DNA from 2 places in the Polymorphospora sp. NPDC050346 genome. Region 1 is predicted to be linked to the other one. Evidence: riboswitches for the same ligand, from Rfam matches in the RefSeq annotation. Region 1 holds a riboswitch; the other holds the start of a gene.

Region 1 (7,530 bases):
GCACCCGGCGCAGGGCGATCCACGCGAACCCGGCGCCCAGGGCGACGTTCCAGGCCGCCGACTCGTGCCACAGGTGGTTGGCCCCGTCGACGCCGGTCACGCCGTGCAGGTGGCCGGTCGCGGTGAGCCCGCCGATCTGGGCGGCCCCGAGCAGGAACTGGGCCAGCCCGAGCACGCCGAGCACGACCCGCAGCGGCACCGCCGCCGGCCGGCCCGCCCGGGCCAGCAGGTGTCCGAGGGCGGCCCGCGCCGTACGGCGCGCCGGCAGGGCGGCCAGCACCGCGTCGTCGACCTGGAACGTGACCGGCACCGTGCTGGTACGGGTCAACCGTGTCACCAATGCCGCATTGTCGTACCATTCCCGACATTGCGGACAAATGTCCAAATGTGCGTCAGCTGCCCCCCGCTCGACCGGACCGTCCTCGCCATCCAGGCCGGCTGACAGCGCCTCGCGACACTCATCGCACCCCATCACCCCATAGTCGGACGGCACCGCACGCCAGTTCCATCCGGGGTACACCTGTCCGGAGCGCGGATCAGGGGGCTAGCCTTTCCCCATGCAGACGCCGGACAGCGACGACGAGATCACCCGATGGGCGCTGGCCGCCGGCCGCGGTGACCGGGCCGCCGCGTCGTCGTTCATCCAGGCCACCCAGCAACAGGTGATCCGTTTCCTGGGCCACCTCACCGACGCCTCCGAGGCCGAGGACCTGGCGCAGGAGACCTATCTGCGGGCCATGAGGTCGCTGCCCCGATTCGCCGGCCGGTCGTCGGCGAAGACCTGGCTGCTGTCGATCGCCCGCCGGGTCGCCGTCGACCACGTCCGGGCGGTCACCGTACGGCCACGCGTCGCCGCCCTGGAAAACTGGGAGCACGCCGCCGAGGCGACCCTGGCCCGCGGCGCCCCGCACCGGTTCGAGGACGAGATCGTGCTGCGTGACCTGCTCGACGCGCTGCCCGCCGACCGGCGCGAGGCGTTCGTCGCCACCCAGGTCGCCGGGCTGAGCTACGCCGAGGCGGCCGAGGTCTGCGGCTGCCCGGTCGGGACGATCCGGTCGCGGGTCGCCCGGGCCCGGGAAGACCTCGTCACCCTGGTCCAGGAGCGCCGCCGCGACGGCCGCCACCTGCGCGCCTCCGGCTAGCCGTCGCCGGCCGCACCCGGGGGCGCGACCGGCGACGGCGGGCTAGAAGTCGTCGTCGAAGGTGACGGCGCCGGTCACCCCGACCTGATACGCCGACACCCGCCGCTCGAAGAAGTTCGACAGCTCCTGCACGTCCTGCAACTCCATGAACGCGAACGGGTTCGACGAGCCGTAGAGCGGGGCGATGTCGAGTTGGGCCAGCCGCCGGTCGGCGACGTGCTGGAGATACTCGCGCATGTCCGGCAGCGACAGCCCGGACACCCCGCCGTCGAGCAGATCCTCGGCGAACTGCACCTCGCACTCGACCGCCTCGGCGAGCATCTGCCGGACCTGTTCGGCGAGATCGTCGTCGAACAGGTCGGGTTCCTCGCGGCGTACGGTCTCGACCACGTCGAACGCGAACGCCATGTGCATCGACTCGTCGCGGAACACCCAGTTGGTGCCCGAGGCCAGGCCGTTGAGCAGGCCGCGCGAGCGCAGGAAGTAGACGTACGCGAAGGCGCCGTAGAAGAACAGGCCCTCGATGCAGGCGGCGAAGCAGATCAGGTTGAGCAGGAACGCCCGCCGGTCCTCCCGGGTCCGCAGCTCACGCAGCTCGAAGATCGAGTCGATCCAGCGGAAGCAGAACTCGGCCTTGCGCCGGATCGACGGGATGTTCTCGATGGCGGCGAACGCGGCGAACCGCTCCTCGTCGTCGGGCACGTACGTGTCGAGCAGGTTCAGGTAGAACTGGACGTGCACCGCCTCCTCGAAGAGCTGCCGGGACAGGTAGAGCCGGCCCTCCGGGGAGTTGACGTGCTGGTAGAGGTTGATCACCAGGTTGTTGGCGACGATCGTGTCGCCGGTGGCGAAGAACGCGACGAGCCGGCTCACCAGGTGCCGTTCGGCCGGCGACAGCTTGGCCAGGTCGGCGAGGTCGGAGTGCAGGTCGACCTCCTCGACCGTCCAGGTGTTCTTGATCGCGTCGCGGTACCGGTCGAAGAAGTGCGGGTAGCGCATCGGTCGCAGGGTCAGGTCCATGCCCGGGTCGAGCAGCATCGGGGTACGGGGTTCGGTGGTCACTGGCAGGCCTCGCAGGACTCGGGGTTCTCCAGGGAGCAGGCGAGCGCCTCGTCGACGGGCGGCACGATCACGGCCGGCGCCGGGGTGGCGGCGTCCGGGCGGGTGACCGCGACGGTCGCCTGCTGGATCCGGGTCGCCGGTCGCGACCGCAGGTAGTACGTCGTCTTCAGCCCGGACTTCCAGGCGTAGAGGTACATCGAGCTGAGCTTGCCGATGCTGGGTGCGCTCATGAACAGGTTCAGCGACTGACTCTGGTCGATGTACGGCGACCGCTCGGCGGCGAGGTCGATCAGCGCCCGCTGCGGCAACTCCCAGGCGGTGCGGAAGAGTTCGCGGACGTCCCCGGGCAGTTCGGCGATGCCCTGCACGGAGCCCTCGGCGCGGCGGATCGCGGCCCGGACCGGCTCGGTCCACAGCCCCCGGGCCTTCAGCTCACCGACGAGCGCGTTGTTGATCTGAAGGAACTCGCCGGACAGCGTCTCGCGCTTGAACAGGTTGGAGACCTGCGGCTCGACGCACTCGTAGCAGCCGGCGATCGAGGCGATGGTGGCCGTCGGGGCGATCGCGACGAGCAGCGAGTTGCGCAGGCCGGAGCGGGAGACGCGCTCGCGCAGCGCGGCCCAGCGGTCGGTCTGGGTCGGGGTGACCCCCCACAGGTCGGGCTGGAGGTCGCCGCGGGCGGCACGGGTCTGGCCGTACGCCGGGTGCGGGCCGGCGCGCTCGGCGAGGTCGGCGGAGGTCTCCAGGGCGGTCAGGTAGATCTCCTCGGCGATCCGGGTGGACAGTTCCCGGGCGGCGGGCGCGTCGAACGGCAGCCGGAGTGCGAAGAAGACGTCCTGCAGGCCCATGACGCCGAGGCCGACCGGGCGCCAGCGGGGGTTGCTCGCCGCCGCCTCCGGGCTCGGGTAGTAGTTGATGTCGATGACCCGGTCGAGGAAGGTGACCGCGGTGCGTACGGTGGCGCGCAGCTTCGGCCAGTCGATGTCGTCGCCGGCGACGTGGGCGGCCAGGTTGACCGAGCCGAGGTTGCACACGGCGGTCTCGGTGTCGCTGGAGACCTCGATGATCTCGGTGCACAGGTTGGACAGGTGCACCACGTTGCCGGGTTCGGCGGTCTGGTTGCACAGCCGGTTGGCGGCGTCCTTGAAGGTCATCCAGCCGTTGCCGGTCTGGGCGAGGGTGCGCATCATCCGGCCGTACAGGTCGCGGGCCTTGACCTGGCGCACGTAACGGCCGTCGGCCTCGGCGGCGCGGTAGGCGGCGTCGAACTCCTCGCCCCACAGGTCGGGCAGTTCCGGTACCTCGTCGGGGTCGAAGAGCGACCAGACGCCGTCGGCCTCGACCCGGCGCATGAACTCGTCGGGGATCCAGTTGGCGAGGTTCAGGTTGTGGGTACGGCGGGCGTCCTCACCGGTGTTGTCGCGCAGCTCGAGGAACTCCTCGATGTCGGGGTGCCACGGTTCGAGGTAGACGCAGGCGGCGCCCTTGCGCCGGCCGCCCTGGTTGACCGCGGCGACCGAGGCGTCCAGGGTACGCAGGAACGGGACGATGCCGTTGGACTTGCCGTTGGTGCCCCGGATCAGCGCTCCCCGCGAGCGGACCCGGGACCACGAGATGCCGATCCCGCCGGCGAACTTCGACAGGTGCGCGACCTGGGCGTAGCGCTCGTAGATGGAGCCGAGTTCGTCGCGCGGCGAGTCGACGAGATAGCACGACGACATCTGGGTGTGCCGGGTGCCGGAGTTGAACAGCGTCGGCGAGCTGGGCAGGTAGGCCAGCGACGACATCAGCCGGTAGAAGGCGATCGCCTCGGCCGGGTTGGTGGACAGTCCGCAGGCGACCCGCAGCAGCCAGTACTGCGGGGTCTCCACGACCAGCCGGCTGGTCGGGTGCCGCAGCAGGTAGCGGTCGTAGACGGTACGCAGTCCGAAGTACTCGAACCGCAGGTGCCCGTCGAGGTCGATGGCGTCGTCGAGCTTGCGGGCGTTGATCCGGACGAACTCGGCGGTCTCGTCGCCGATCAGCCCCTCGGCGTGGCCGAGTCGGATCGCCTGGCTGAACGAGGCGATGCCCTGCCCGCGTACCTCCTTGTCGATGTAGGCGCCGAGCAGCCGGGCGGCGAGACGCGAGTACTGCGGTCCCTCGCCGATCATCTCGGCGGCGATCTGGATCGACAGCCGGTCGAGTTCGGCGGTGGTGGCGCCGTCGTACAGGCCGCTGATCGTCCTGGTCGCGACCCGCAGCGGGTCGACGTCGGCGAGGTCGTCGGCCCACCGGTCGACGGCCCGGACGATCTTGTTGACGTCGACCGGCTCGGTCGAGCCGTTACGTTTGCGAACCTGCATCTGGGTCCGCCTGGCAGCGGGCGCTCCGGCGTCCGCCGGTGCCGGGGCGACCTCGGTGACCGTCACAACACTCTCCTCGCGACTTCGGTCCAGGGGTCCGGTGGCGGCGCGCGGACGACACCGACGGCCCCGCCGGGCCGGCGAGGATCACGATGGCGTCGGCCGTCCCGCGCGGCCTCGGACCACCGCGCACGGGCGTGCGCGGTGTGCTGGCAGGTCTTCGGACTCGTGGGCCGGCGCGGAGTCTCCGCGTTCGCCTACCGGCCGTCGCTTCCCAGGCGGCCCGGCTCGTGGCCGGGTGGCGCCCAGTGCTTCTGACGGCTGTCGTTCCCACTCACCGCTGCGGGGCAGTCCCGGATTCGCACCGGGTTCCCTCTTGCCTCGACCGCCCCGGACGGGCGGCCGAACCAGCTACGGGGGACACCATATATAGGGGACCTACAAAAGTCACACCCAACATCTAGGCGCGGCGTGTCGCGTGAGACACGAAACGACCGGGCCGGGGGGCGCCCCGGAACCGACCCCGGTGCGGTACGGTCCACGCGTGCGCGCAGGATGGCGACGCGGGTCCGACCCCCCGCCCCCGACCGAGACTCCACGCCGGTCCGGCACCGTGTCACCGGCGGGCGCCGTGTCGCTGGCCGGCATCGTGGCCGCCGCCGCGGCGGCGGTCGGCTGGGCGGTCGGGCTGGCGGTGTTGCAGCCGCTCACCGAGCCGAGCGGCCCGGACGCGTACGCGGAGAACAACACCTACTGGGTGCGCGACCTGCGCTTCATGGCCATCGTCGCGGTCGTGCTCGGGCTGGTCCTGGCCGCTCGCGGGGATCGGCGGGCCACCCGGACCGGTGTCACCGCCGGCCTACTCTGGATCGGCGCCGACGTGGCGCTGGACCGGTCCGACCTGGCCGGCTGGCCGGCGGCCACCGCGCTGGCGGTGCTCGGTTGCCTGGCCGTGGGCACGGTCGCGGCGACCGGGCGACGGTCCCGCCGTCCCGACCGCCGGGCGCTGGTCGTCGCCGCCGCGGTCGGCGTGGCCCTGACGCCGCTGGCGGCGCTCATCGAATCCCCGACCGACACCGAGCCGGCGCTCACGCCGGCCGCGCTCACGGTCAGCGGGACACTGCTCGTGCTGACGGTCGGTTCGGCGCTCGCCGCCGGTGTCCTGGCGGCACCGGCCGGTGGCGGCACCGTGGCGGCCGACCGGGCCGCCCCGAACCACCTGCTCCGCCGGCTGGTGCCGGCCGGGGCCGTGCTGGCGCTCGGCGCGGCCGGCGCGGCCTGGATCCGGCTGGTCGAGCCGTACGAGCGGCTGGGTCCGTCGCTGCTGCTCGGGGTGGTGCTGCTGGCCGGGCTCTCGCTGCTGTCCGCGCGCTGGCCCGCCGGCCGGCCCGCGTGGGACGCGCAGGGCGCGACGATCGCCCTCCTGGCCATCGGCTATCCGGTGCTGACGATGTTCTGGCTGTTCCTGCTGATGTTCGGTACGCCGATCGCGACCCTGCTGACCGCGCTCGCCGGCAGTGTCCCGGTCAACTCGGCCGACACCGACTCGCTGTACGCGGCCGTCGGGTCGGCTACCGGGCTGACGATCGGGGTGCTGCTGGTGGCGGCCGACCGTTCCCCGTACGCCACCCGCGACGCGGCCGCGCTGCCCGACGGCTCCTGAAACCACCCCGCCCGGCGCCGGGAACCGGCCGTCAGCATAGTTGATCTTGCCGGGGAGCGCTCCCCGAGCGTTGACTAGGCATTGACATACCTCGAAACACGGTTCAGAGTGTCCGATTAAGAGAGCGCTCTCTCATGCGGTCGTCATCGGTTGGTAACCGGGTCGACACACCACGCCCTGTCGAAGAGGAGCTGCCATGCGTCCCACCCCGCCCCCGACCGGCCGATGGCCCGCCCGCCCCACCTGGCTACGCCTCGGCGCCCTGGGCGCCACCCTCGTCGCCCTGCTCGGCGGATACGTCGTGGCCACCACCGTGACCGCCAGCGCGGCGGAGATCCTGCTCTCGCAGGGCCGGCCGGTCACCGCGTCGTCGACCGAGTCGATCGCGTTCCCGGCCTCCGCCGCCGTCGACGGCGACAACGGCACCCGCTGGTCCAGCGCCGCCGCCGACCCGCAGTGGCTACGCGTCGACCTCGGCTCACCGGTCGCGGTCAGCCGGGTCGCGCTGCGCTGGGAGACCGCGTACGCCAGCGACTTCACCATCCAACTGTCGACCGACGGCTCCTCGTGGACCACGGCACACACCACCGTCGGCGGCACCGGCGGCAACCAGAGCCTGACCGTGGCCGGCACCGCCCGCTACGTACGGCTGCACACCACGAGGCGGGCCACCGTCTGGGGCGTGTCGCTGTTCGAGTTCCAGGTGTACGGCGGCAGCGCACCCGGCGGCTGCGGCACCACCAACGCCGCCCAGGGCCGGCCGGCACTCGCCTCCTCGGTCGAGTCCGGCGCCCACCCGGCCAGCGCGGCCGTCGACGGCAACACCGGCACCCGCTGGTCCAGCGCCGCCACCGACCCGCAGTGGCTGCGCGTCGACCTCGGCAGCACCCAGGCGATCTGCGGCGTGACCCTGAACTGGGAGGCGGCGTACGGCGTCGCCTTCACGATCCAGACCTCCGCCGACGGCAACAGCTGGACCACCGTCCACACCACGACGAACGGCACCGGCGGCGTGCAGAACCTCACCGTGACCGGGTCGGGGCGGTTCGTCCGGGTGCACGGCACCACCCGGGCCACCCCGTACGGCTACTCGCTGTGGGAGTTCCAGATCCGCACCGGCACCACCGGCACCCCGTTGCCGACCACCCCGCCGCCCACGACGCCGCCGCCGACCACTCCCCCGCCGGGCGGCAGCCGGCTGCTGTCGTACCAGAAGCCCGCGGTCGCCTCCTCCGACCAGAGCGACGTCAACTGCTACGAGTGCGTGCCGGCCCGGGCCTTCGACAACGACCCGGCGACCCGCTGGGCGACCAGCTCC
Region 2 (7,530 bases), on a different contig from region 1:
ACAATTGCCTTTTCGCTCGCGCTTTTGGGTGAGAGTGAGGATTACTGCGCCACGTAGGTGATGAGTGCCCAGTTCCTGCATCTTCGACGCACCGGAACTACTGCACACAACAATGACCGAAATCTTCGGCGCAGAAGGCGTCGTACCCGACTCCTGGAAGTGGACAATGACTCAAACAACCGCGAGCCCCCTTCAGTTCTCGGCCCGAGACGACGGTCGATGGAGCGCCCGGATCGTGTGGTGGGTCGCGATCCTCATCGTCGCGAACACGCTCGTCGACACCGTCATAGTCGCGCCGCTGCTCGTGCTGCCGCAGATGGCGGAGTTCTTCGGCACCGACCAGAGCGCCTGGCTCAACGCCAGCGCGATCCTCGCCGGCGCGATGTGGGCGCCGCTCCTGGGCAAGAGCGCTGACGTCTACGGCAAACGTCGCGTGCTGGTGCTCGCACTCCTCGTGGGCGGCGTCGGCGCACTCGTGTGCCTCGTCGCGCCCAACGTGGGAATCTTCCTGCTCGGCCGGGTCATTCAGGGAGCCGCCGTGGGCTCGGTGTTCATCACTGTCGTGTACATCCGCCAGGTCTTTCCCGCCCGCGTGGGTATGACCTCGGTCGGCATCGTCACCTCGGGGTCGGCGATCCTCGGGATCGCGTCCCCCTTCCTCTTCGAAGCGGTGGTCGAGGCGTTCGACTTCCGCGCGGTGTTCGTGCTGTCCGCCGCGCTCGCACTCGTGGCCGCGGCCGCCGTGCGCGTGTTCCTGCCCGAGTCGCCCGTGCACGCACGTGGTCGTGTCGACGTCGCGGGCACCCTCCTGCTCGGACTCGGTCTCGCCGGAGCACTCTCCTATATCAGTCTCGGCCCCGCCGTGGGCTGGACGAACATCGGACTGATCCTCCTTCTCGTCCTGGGCGCCGTGCTGCTGGTGGCATGGGCGTTCACGGCACTGCGGATCCCCGAGCCTGCCGTCGATCTGCGCATGCTGACGCGCCCCGTAATCGCGACACTGCTGGTCGTGATGCTCGGCACCGGCGCCTACCAGGCACTTCTGCAGCTGATGGGCATCATCGGACAGACGTCGCCGGCCAACGGCCTCGGCTACGGTCTCGCGGGTGAGAGCGGTACGCTCGGCCTCCTGTTCGCGGCGCCGGCGCTCGGTGCCGCGACCGGCGGAGTACTCGCGGGATGGCTGGGAGGTCACATCGGCCCCGCGCGCACGCTCGTCGGCGGCATGCTCATCGGCACGATCTCGGCCCTCGGCCTCCTGTTCTCGACCGCATCGTTCGTGCCCGCCGTCATCTGCGCCGGTCTCCTCGGATTCACCACAGGCGCGGTGGTGACCTCGGGCTTCAACCTCTCGACGACGCTCGTGAGCGAGGAAAAGCAGGGCGTCGTCGCCGCCCTCGTGCAGGTAATGCTGGGCGTCGGCGCGGTCGTGCTGAACATTGTCGGTGGAAGCGTGCTGAGCGCCACCGCGATCACCGGCAGCTCCGCACCCTCGTCGGCGGGCGTCAACCTTTACGTCGTCGTGATGCTCGTCGCCTTCGCTGTAGCCACGGTCGTGGCCGCATGGATCGCGGGTCGCGCCCGGCGGGTGCCCGTGGCCTGAGCCGCGCCGCCGATGTCATGAAGCCGACAGGGGAACCCGTAGGACGCCGGGACGTTGTGACTGGGTCCCCGGAAAGTGGTCCACCTGTTGTGAGAGCCCGATGCCCCAGGATGGGGCCAGGAGGAATCATCACGATGGGTACCCGACGACGGCACACGCTGGAGCAGATCATCCGCAAGCTGCGCGAGGGCGAGAAGCTGATCGGCCAGGGCGCCGCCGTGCCGGAGGTGTGTAAGCAGTTGGAGGTCCAGCTACCCCAACACAGCGGAGCTACCGCACCCTGCCCTCGCATCGGGCGCGTTTCAGCAGGTCACCCTACCTACTGGCGGTGATGCTCGCGGCTGCGGATCCTTGTTGCGTCAGCTGGCCGCGCTTGTACTCCAGCCGGGGAGCGTGATCACGGCTCGGCAGCATGAGCAGGCCGCCAGATATCATGTTGGGATGGGTCGATTTCTTGCACTCTTCAACGGCGCGGCTGATGAGGTCGGCAAGGCCGAACTCACCGAACAGCGCCAAAGTGAGTTCATCCACGCCTGGGCGTCATGGGCGCAGGCCAACGAGAAAGCTCTCATCGACCCCGGCGCTCCATTGAACGCGAAGAAGCTGATCACGGCGCAAGGGGTCGAGGACCTTACCGACGCCATGACCGGCTACACCATTGTGGAGGCGGACTCGCACGACGAGGCAGTTCAGATCTTCGCCGGGCATCCGCACCTGCGGCTATTCGCCGGAAACTCGATCGTAGTCCTGGAATGTCCGCCTCGGCCCAGCTGATACGCCGACACCGCCACCAAGCCACGAAAAGCCATGCCTTTGGGCATGGACACCAGCGACCACAGCCGGCGGATCGCTGCGGACCCCACCGTCGACTCGCGATACAGACGCACGGCACGCGCCCGCAACTCGGCGGCGGCGTCCAGTCGGTCGAAGTAGTTGTCGTGCTCGTAGAAGAAGTCCGCACGGCGTCGTGCGGTTCGCCGAGACCGGGCGGGAAGTCGGTGGGGTCGGCGAGTGCGGCAGCGCGGCCAACGGCGTCTGGTAGCGCTGGTCCAGTGCGACCAGGGCGCGTGCGGCGGCCAGGTAGTCACGCACGAGTTCGGTGACCTCCGCGGGGTCGACTGTCACGCCGCTGCCTCGTCGGCCAGCGCGGTGCGTACGTCGGCGCCGAGCCGTTCGGCGTCGGTGTCGGCGAAGTACTCCGGATCGACGTCGAGGACCTCTGCCAGACGCAGCCACAGGTCGATTTGGGGAGACGACGGTTGACTCTATGGGGACGTCGGCTGGTAACGTGCCCGTGCCTTTGACAGGTGACGGTGCCATCCGGCCGACGGCGCCGTTCTCCGGCTACCCGGACGTGTCCGCCTCCAACATCTCGTTGTATGTGGGAGGCGGACAGGGACTTCCCCCTGCCGGGGTTGGCGAGGGCTGGCGAAGGAGTCTTGGGCTTGCTGGTGGCGCAGGTGGCCGCGTGGTGGTGGGAGCGCCCAAGCTGGGGATCGGCGCGACCTGCGTGGCGGCCCATTCCGTCAACATGGGTCGGTCCACCAAGGTGATTCGGCAGTGTCGTGCAACCTCCCGCGCCGGCCGCGTCGGCGTCCCTGTCGTCACCAGCAACGCCACGTCCGCTCTGTGGACGTCACGAGCGGTGCCGGCAAAGCGCTGCACATCCGGGCTACCCAGTTTGCCCTTGTATCGCTTGCACTGCACGACTACCCGCCGCCCATCGGGCGTGTAGGCGATCACGTCGGCTCCCATGTCATTGGCGCCGCCGCACACGCTGACCTTGCGGAACCCGCTCACGCGCATCAGCCGTGCAACATACCGCTCGAACTGAGGACCGGTCATCGAGTCCGTGACGGCGATATTGCGTTCCCAGTCCGCCAATCGCCGCGCCCGCCGTACACGCGTCCACAGCCAGAAGCCCGCGCCAGCGACCACTACAAAAGCAAGAAGGGCGGCAGGGACCGGGTGCCGCTCGACGAACTCGATCACCAACCAGACCAGCACAAGCAGCAACATGCCGGTGAGCAACAGCATTTCACCTGAGTACTTGCGACGAGTACGGCGCTGACGTCGGGCCATGCCCACGACCTCCCCAAGCCTGAGCCAACACTGGCTGCCAGTGAGCAGCGAGTGATCACTGTAGATGCGGGGTACGACATTTCAATCGAAGCCGACCGCAGGGTCGTACGGGTCGATGATGAGCAAGGCGACGACCGCCCGACACGGCCACGATCGTCTACACGGCCGTCCGCGCCCCTACGGGCGGGTACGGCATGAACTGCGGCATCGCCGACGCCGACAACCTCACCTGGAAACTCGCCGCCGTCCACCACGGCTGGGCCGGCCCCGCCTGATCGACAGCTATGAGGCCGAACGCGGGCCCGTCGCCCTGGCCAGCGCCGATGAAAGTCACCGGCACCTGGTCGAGGCCGTCACCGCCCACCGCACCGGCGCCCCGCCCCCGGCTCGCCACGGCGAAGGCCTCGTCCTCGGCTACGCCTACAGCTCGAACGCCGTCCTGCCCGACGGCACCGCCGCGCCCGACCACGATGCGGTGGCCAAGTACGTCCCGACGGCCCGTCTCGGCCACCGACTTCCCGCACGTCTGGCAGCAAGACGGCGACCGGCGGGTCTCCACCCTCGACCTGCTCGGGCCGAGGCCGACCCTGCTCGCCACACCGGCCGGGGCGGCCTGGGCAGACAAGGCAGCGCGGTCGCCGCCGAACGACGGATGCCGCTGCGCACACCCGGTCGGTCCCGACGTGCTCGGCGGCCCGGGCAACTCGTCCACCAGCGTGTTCGACGTGACGGCATTCGGGGTCGTTTTCGTCCGGCCGGACGGACATGTCGGCTGGAGGAGCCGGCACACACCCGACATCGCCCCGGAGGTCGTCCTGAACCGGCTGCCGGTCCGCTGATCACGTACCTGTGATCGCGGTGACGGGATCAGACGGCCACCTGGTCCGGGCCGTGGCCGGCGAGGGCATCGCGTAGGGCGAGTCGGTGCCGTCGCCGGATCTCGGCCTGCCGGAACGCTTGGTGGTCGCCGGGCGTCTCGGGGAGCAGCGCCGGCACCGTTCGTGGTTTGCCGTCGTCGTCGACGGCGACCATGACGAGGTGTGACGTGGCGACGGTGGTGGCCGGGACGGCCCGGTCCCAGCGGTCCGCGGTGACCTTGACCGCGACCTCCATCGAGCTGCGCCCGGCCCAGGTGATCCTGGCCTGTACGTGCACGACGTCACCCACGCGTACGGCCTGCAGGAAGACGGTCTCGTCCATGGCGGCGGTGACCGCGGGGCCATCGGAGTGCCGGGCGGCGACGACCCCGGCGACGGAGTCGATGAGGTTGAGGATGCGTCCGCCGTGCACCGTACCCATCAGGTTGGTGTGGTGCTGGTCCATGATCTGCGACAGGGTCAGTTGCGACGCCGACGGCGGTCGCCCCGGTGGTGTCATCGCTGTCTCGTCCGTTCCAGAAAGGTGGCGCCACGGACGGGACGGCGAACGCCACCGCGGCCAGGGGCCGTGGCGGGACGCGCGTCCGGCCCACCCGCGAGGCCGTCGGCAGCGCACACGCCGACCGTGTGCGCAGCGCGGGCAGGTCTTCGGACTCGTGGGCACGACCGGGGGTACCGGTCTCCTACCGGCCGTCGCTTCCCGGACCGTTGCGGTCCAGTGCTCTGTTGACGGCGTTCGTTCCCACTCACCGCTGCGGGGCAGTCCCGGTCTCGCACCGGGTTCCCTCTTACGACGCCCGCCCTGGTGGGACGGGCATACCAGCGCCATCGGCCACCATAGCCGTGTGCGGGCCGGCGTGCCGTGGCGCCGGGCACACCGGAAAAGAGCGAGGCCGGGTGCCAGTACGTGTCGTAGACCCGACAGGTTCCGCCGGTTACCGGCTCTTCACAGACCAGGGTGTAGTCGTGGCCTGAAGCCGCCGGTCTCGAGCAGGGACCTGGCGATGTAGTCGGTGATGTTGCGGAATCCGAGCGCGGAGCCGCGGAGGTGTTCGAGCCGTCCGTTGATCGCCTCGGTCGGGCCGTTGGATGTGCCGGGCCGGTCGAAGTAGGCCAGCACGTCGTCGGCACGCTTCTTCAACGTCCGACCCAGCGTGATGACCTCGCTCCGCACGGCCGGGACGCCGGCGCTGACCGAGTCGATCAGCGCGGTCATCAACACGCGGCCACGAGCTCGTCGAGTCTGCAGAAGGTCGTTAGATCGGGGTGGGCGAACGCGTGCGAGCGGTCGCCGACGGTAGCGTCGAGCACGGTTCTCTTTCAGGATGAGCGTGTAGGAGCCTTTCCCTCTGGAAACCTCGACATCCATCTGGGACCGCCGCGCCAGCTACACCCTCATCTGGCGAAGAGCTGCTCTAGCCGCGACTACACCCCAGTCCCTGGGAGTAGGTCCATCTGTCGAGGGATCCGCGATCACGGCCGATGGCGGAAGCTGATGCGCATCAGCCGACTGTCAGCCCAGTCTTCGAGCCGAGTCGGCCGGATGGTGCCAGGGTCGTGGGGCTGGTTGAGATCCGCGACGATCTCCGCCAGCACGGCCTGACGTTCAGCTGGGTCGGTGACAGGCGCGGCCCGCGCAGGCAGATCCGCGCGGATCCCGTTCTTGAGGTGGAAGGTGAAGTTGGGATTGGCGAGAAGGTTCGCATGCCAGTCGGTCGCGGCACCGCCGGCGCCGCTACACAGGTAGGTGGTGCCCGCAGCTCGGTAGAAGAAGATCTCGATGCGGCGTGGCCGGCCGGTGCGGCGCCCCAGCGTCGTGATGTCGATGATCCGTTCGCTGGTGCCTGCGGCGGGGGTGATCTCGATGGCTCGCCGGATGTGATCGGGCAGGTGCGACAGAGACGCGTCACGTACGGAGTCGTTCCATCCGGTCGTGTCTGGACTGCTCATGCGGTCTCGGTCTGAAGGGCGGGCCCGAGGAGGAGTCCACCGTCGATGACGTACTCCGACCCCGTGATGAACGACGCGTCTGATGACGTGAGGAACAGGAGAAGCCGGGTGACGTCGGTCGGCTCTCCAAGTCGGGGGATGGCGAACGGCTCGGGTGAGTAGAAGTCGGCGATTGCCGCGGTGGCGCCGGCTGCTGGTTCTTGGATGAAGGGGGTCGCGATCACGCCGGGGTGGATGGTGTTCACGCGGATGTGGTCCCGGCCGAGCTCGAGCGCTGCCGTTCGGGTAAGGCCTCGCACGGCCCACTTGCTGGCGACGTACGGCGCGTAGTGCGCCGTGCCGCCCAGGCCCATCGTCGAGGCGATGTTGACGATGGCTCCCCCTGTTGCGCGTCGCAGAGCGGGGGCGGCGACCTTGATCCCGAGGAAGGTCCCTGTGAGGTTGATGTCGAGGATGCGCGACCACGTGGCCTGGTCCGTGTTCTCGATCGGCGCCGGCGGGTTCTGGACGCCCGCGTTGTTGACGAGCACGTTCAGGGCGCCGAAGGCACTCTCGGCGGCTAGCACAGCGGCGGACCACGAGCTCTCGTCGGTGACGTCGAGGCGGGTGAAGTGAGCGCGGGTCCCGAGTTCGTCGGCGAGAGCGGCGCCGCGTTCGGTGTCGATGTCGCCGATCACCACGTTCGCTCCCTCCGCGTGAAAGGCGCGTACGTGGCTCGATCCCTGGCCACCGGTCCCACCGGTCACGAGCACGGTCTGGTTGTCGAAGCGGTTCATCCGATGTTCCTTCGGTACGTGGGTGGCTGACCGGGATCATCGGCGATGAACGATCAGCCGATGGCGAGCCGAGCGACTCACCACTGCCCTGACACTAGATTGGTGGCAGTGGCGAGTCAAGCCACTCACCTCGTATGCTCGGTCCATGAGCAGGGTCGTACCGACGTACCACCAGCGCGTCGCCCAGGAAAAGCGCGCGCTGATCGTGACCGCCGCGACCGCACTGTTCCTCGAGTTGGGC

The links. Region 1 has a riboswitch for cobalamin ahead of AB0I42_RS23880 (ribonucleoside-diphosphate reductase subunit alpha). Riboswitches for the same ligand answer to the same signal wherever they lie in the genome.
Region 2: another riboswitch for cobalamin. It lies ahead of AB0I42_RS34420 (acyl-CoA thioesterase); the one in region 1 lies ahead of AB0I42_RS23880 (ribonucleoside-diphosphate reductase subunit alpha).

Annotation. Positions count from the first base shown of each region.
Region 1 is NZ_JBFAKM010000025.1:1,161-8,690, reverse strand. It holds gene AB0I42_RS23895 (zf-HC2 domain-containing protein) at 1-472, opposite strand, end outside; gene AB0I42_RS23890 (sigma-70 family RNA polymerase sigma factor) at 558-1,142, shown strand; gene AB0I42_RS23885 (ribonucleotide-diphosphate reductase subunit beta) at 1,185-2,180, opposite strand; gene AB0I42_RS23880 (ribonucleoside-diphosphate reductase subunit alpha) at 2,201-4,615, opposite strand; cobalamin riboswitch at 4,743-4,976, opposite strand; gene AB0I42_RS23875 (hypothetical protein) at 5,094-6,212, shown strand; gene AB0I42_RS23870 (discoidin domain-containing protein) at 6,409-7,530, shown strand, end outside.
Region 2 is NZ_JBFAKM010000056.1:17,829-25,358, forward strand. It holds gene AB0I42_RS34390 (MFS transporter) at 113-1,603, shown strand; partial or broken gene AB0I42_RS34395 (IS3 family transposase) at 1,738-1,851, shown strand; gene AB0I42_RS34400 (hypothetical protein) at 2,045-2,377, shown strand; gene AB0I42_RS34405 (restriction endonuclease) at 2,948-3,640, opposite strand; partial or broken gene AB0I42_RS34410 (FAD-dependent monooxygenase) at 3,862-3,983, shown strand; gene AB0I42_RS34415 (hypothetical protein) at 4,156-4,524, shown strand; gene AB0I42_RS34420 (acyl-CoA thioesterase) at 4,553-5,062, opposite strand; cobalamin riboswitch at 5,185-5,402, opposite strand; partial or broken gene AB0I42_RS34425 (transposase) at 5,510-5,794, opposite strand; gene AB0I42_RS34430 (nitroreductase/quinone reductase family protein) at 6,037-6,513, opposite strand; gene AB0I42_RS34435 (glucose 1-dehydrogenase) at 6,510-7,289, opposite strand; gene AB0I42_RS34440 (TetR/AcrR family transcriptional regulator) at 7,435-7,530, shown strand, end outside.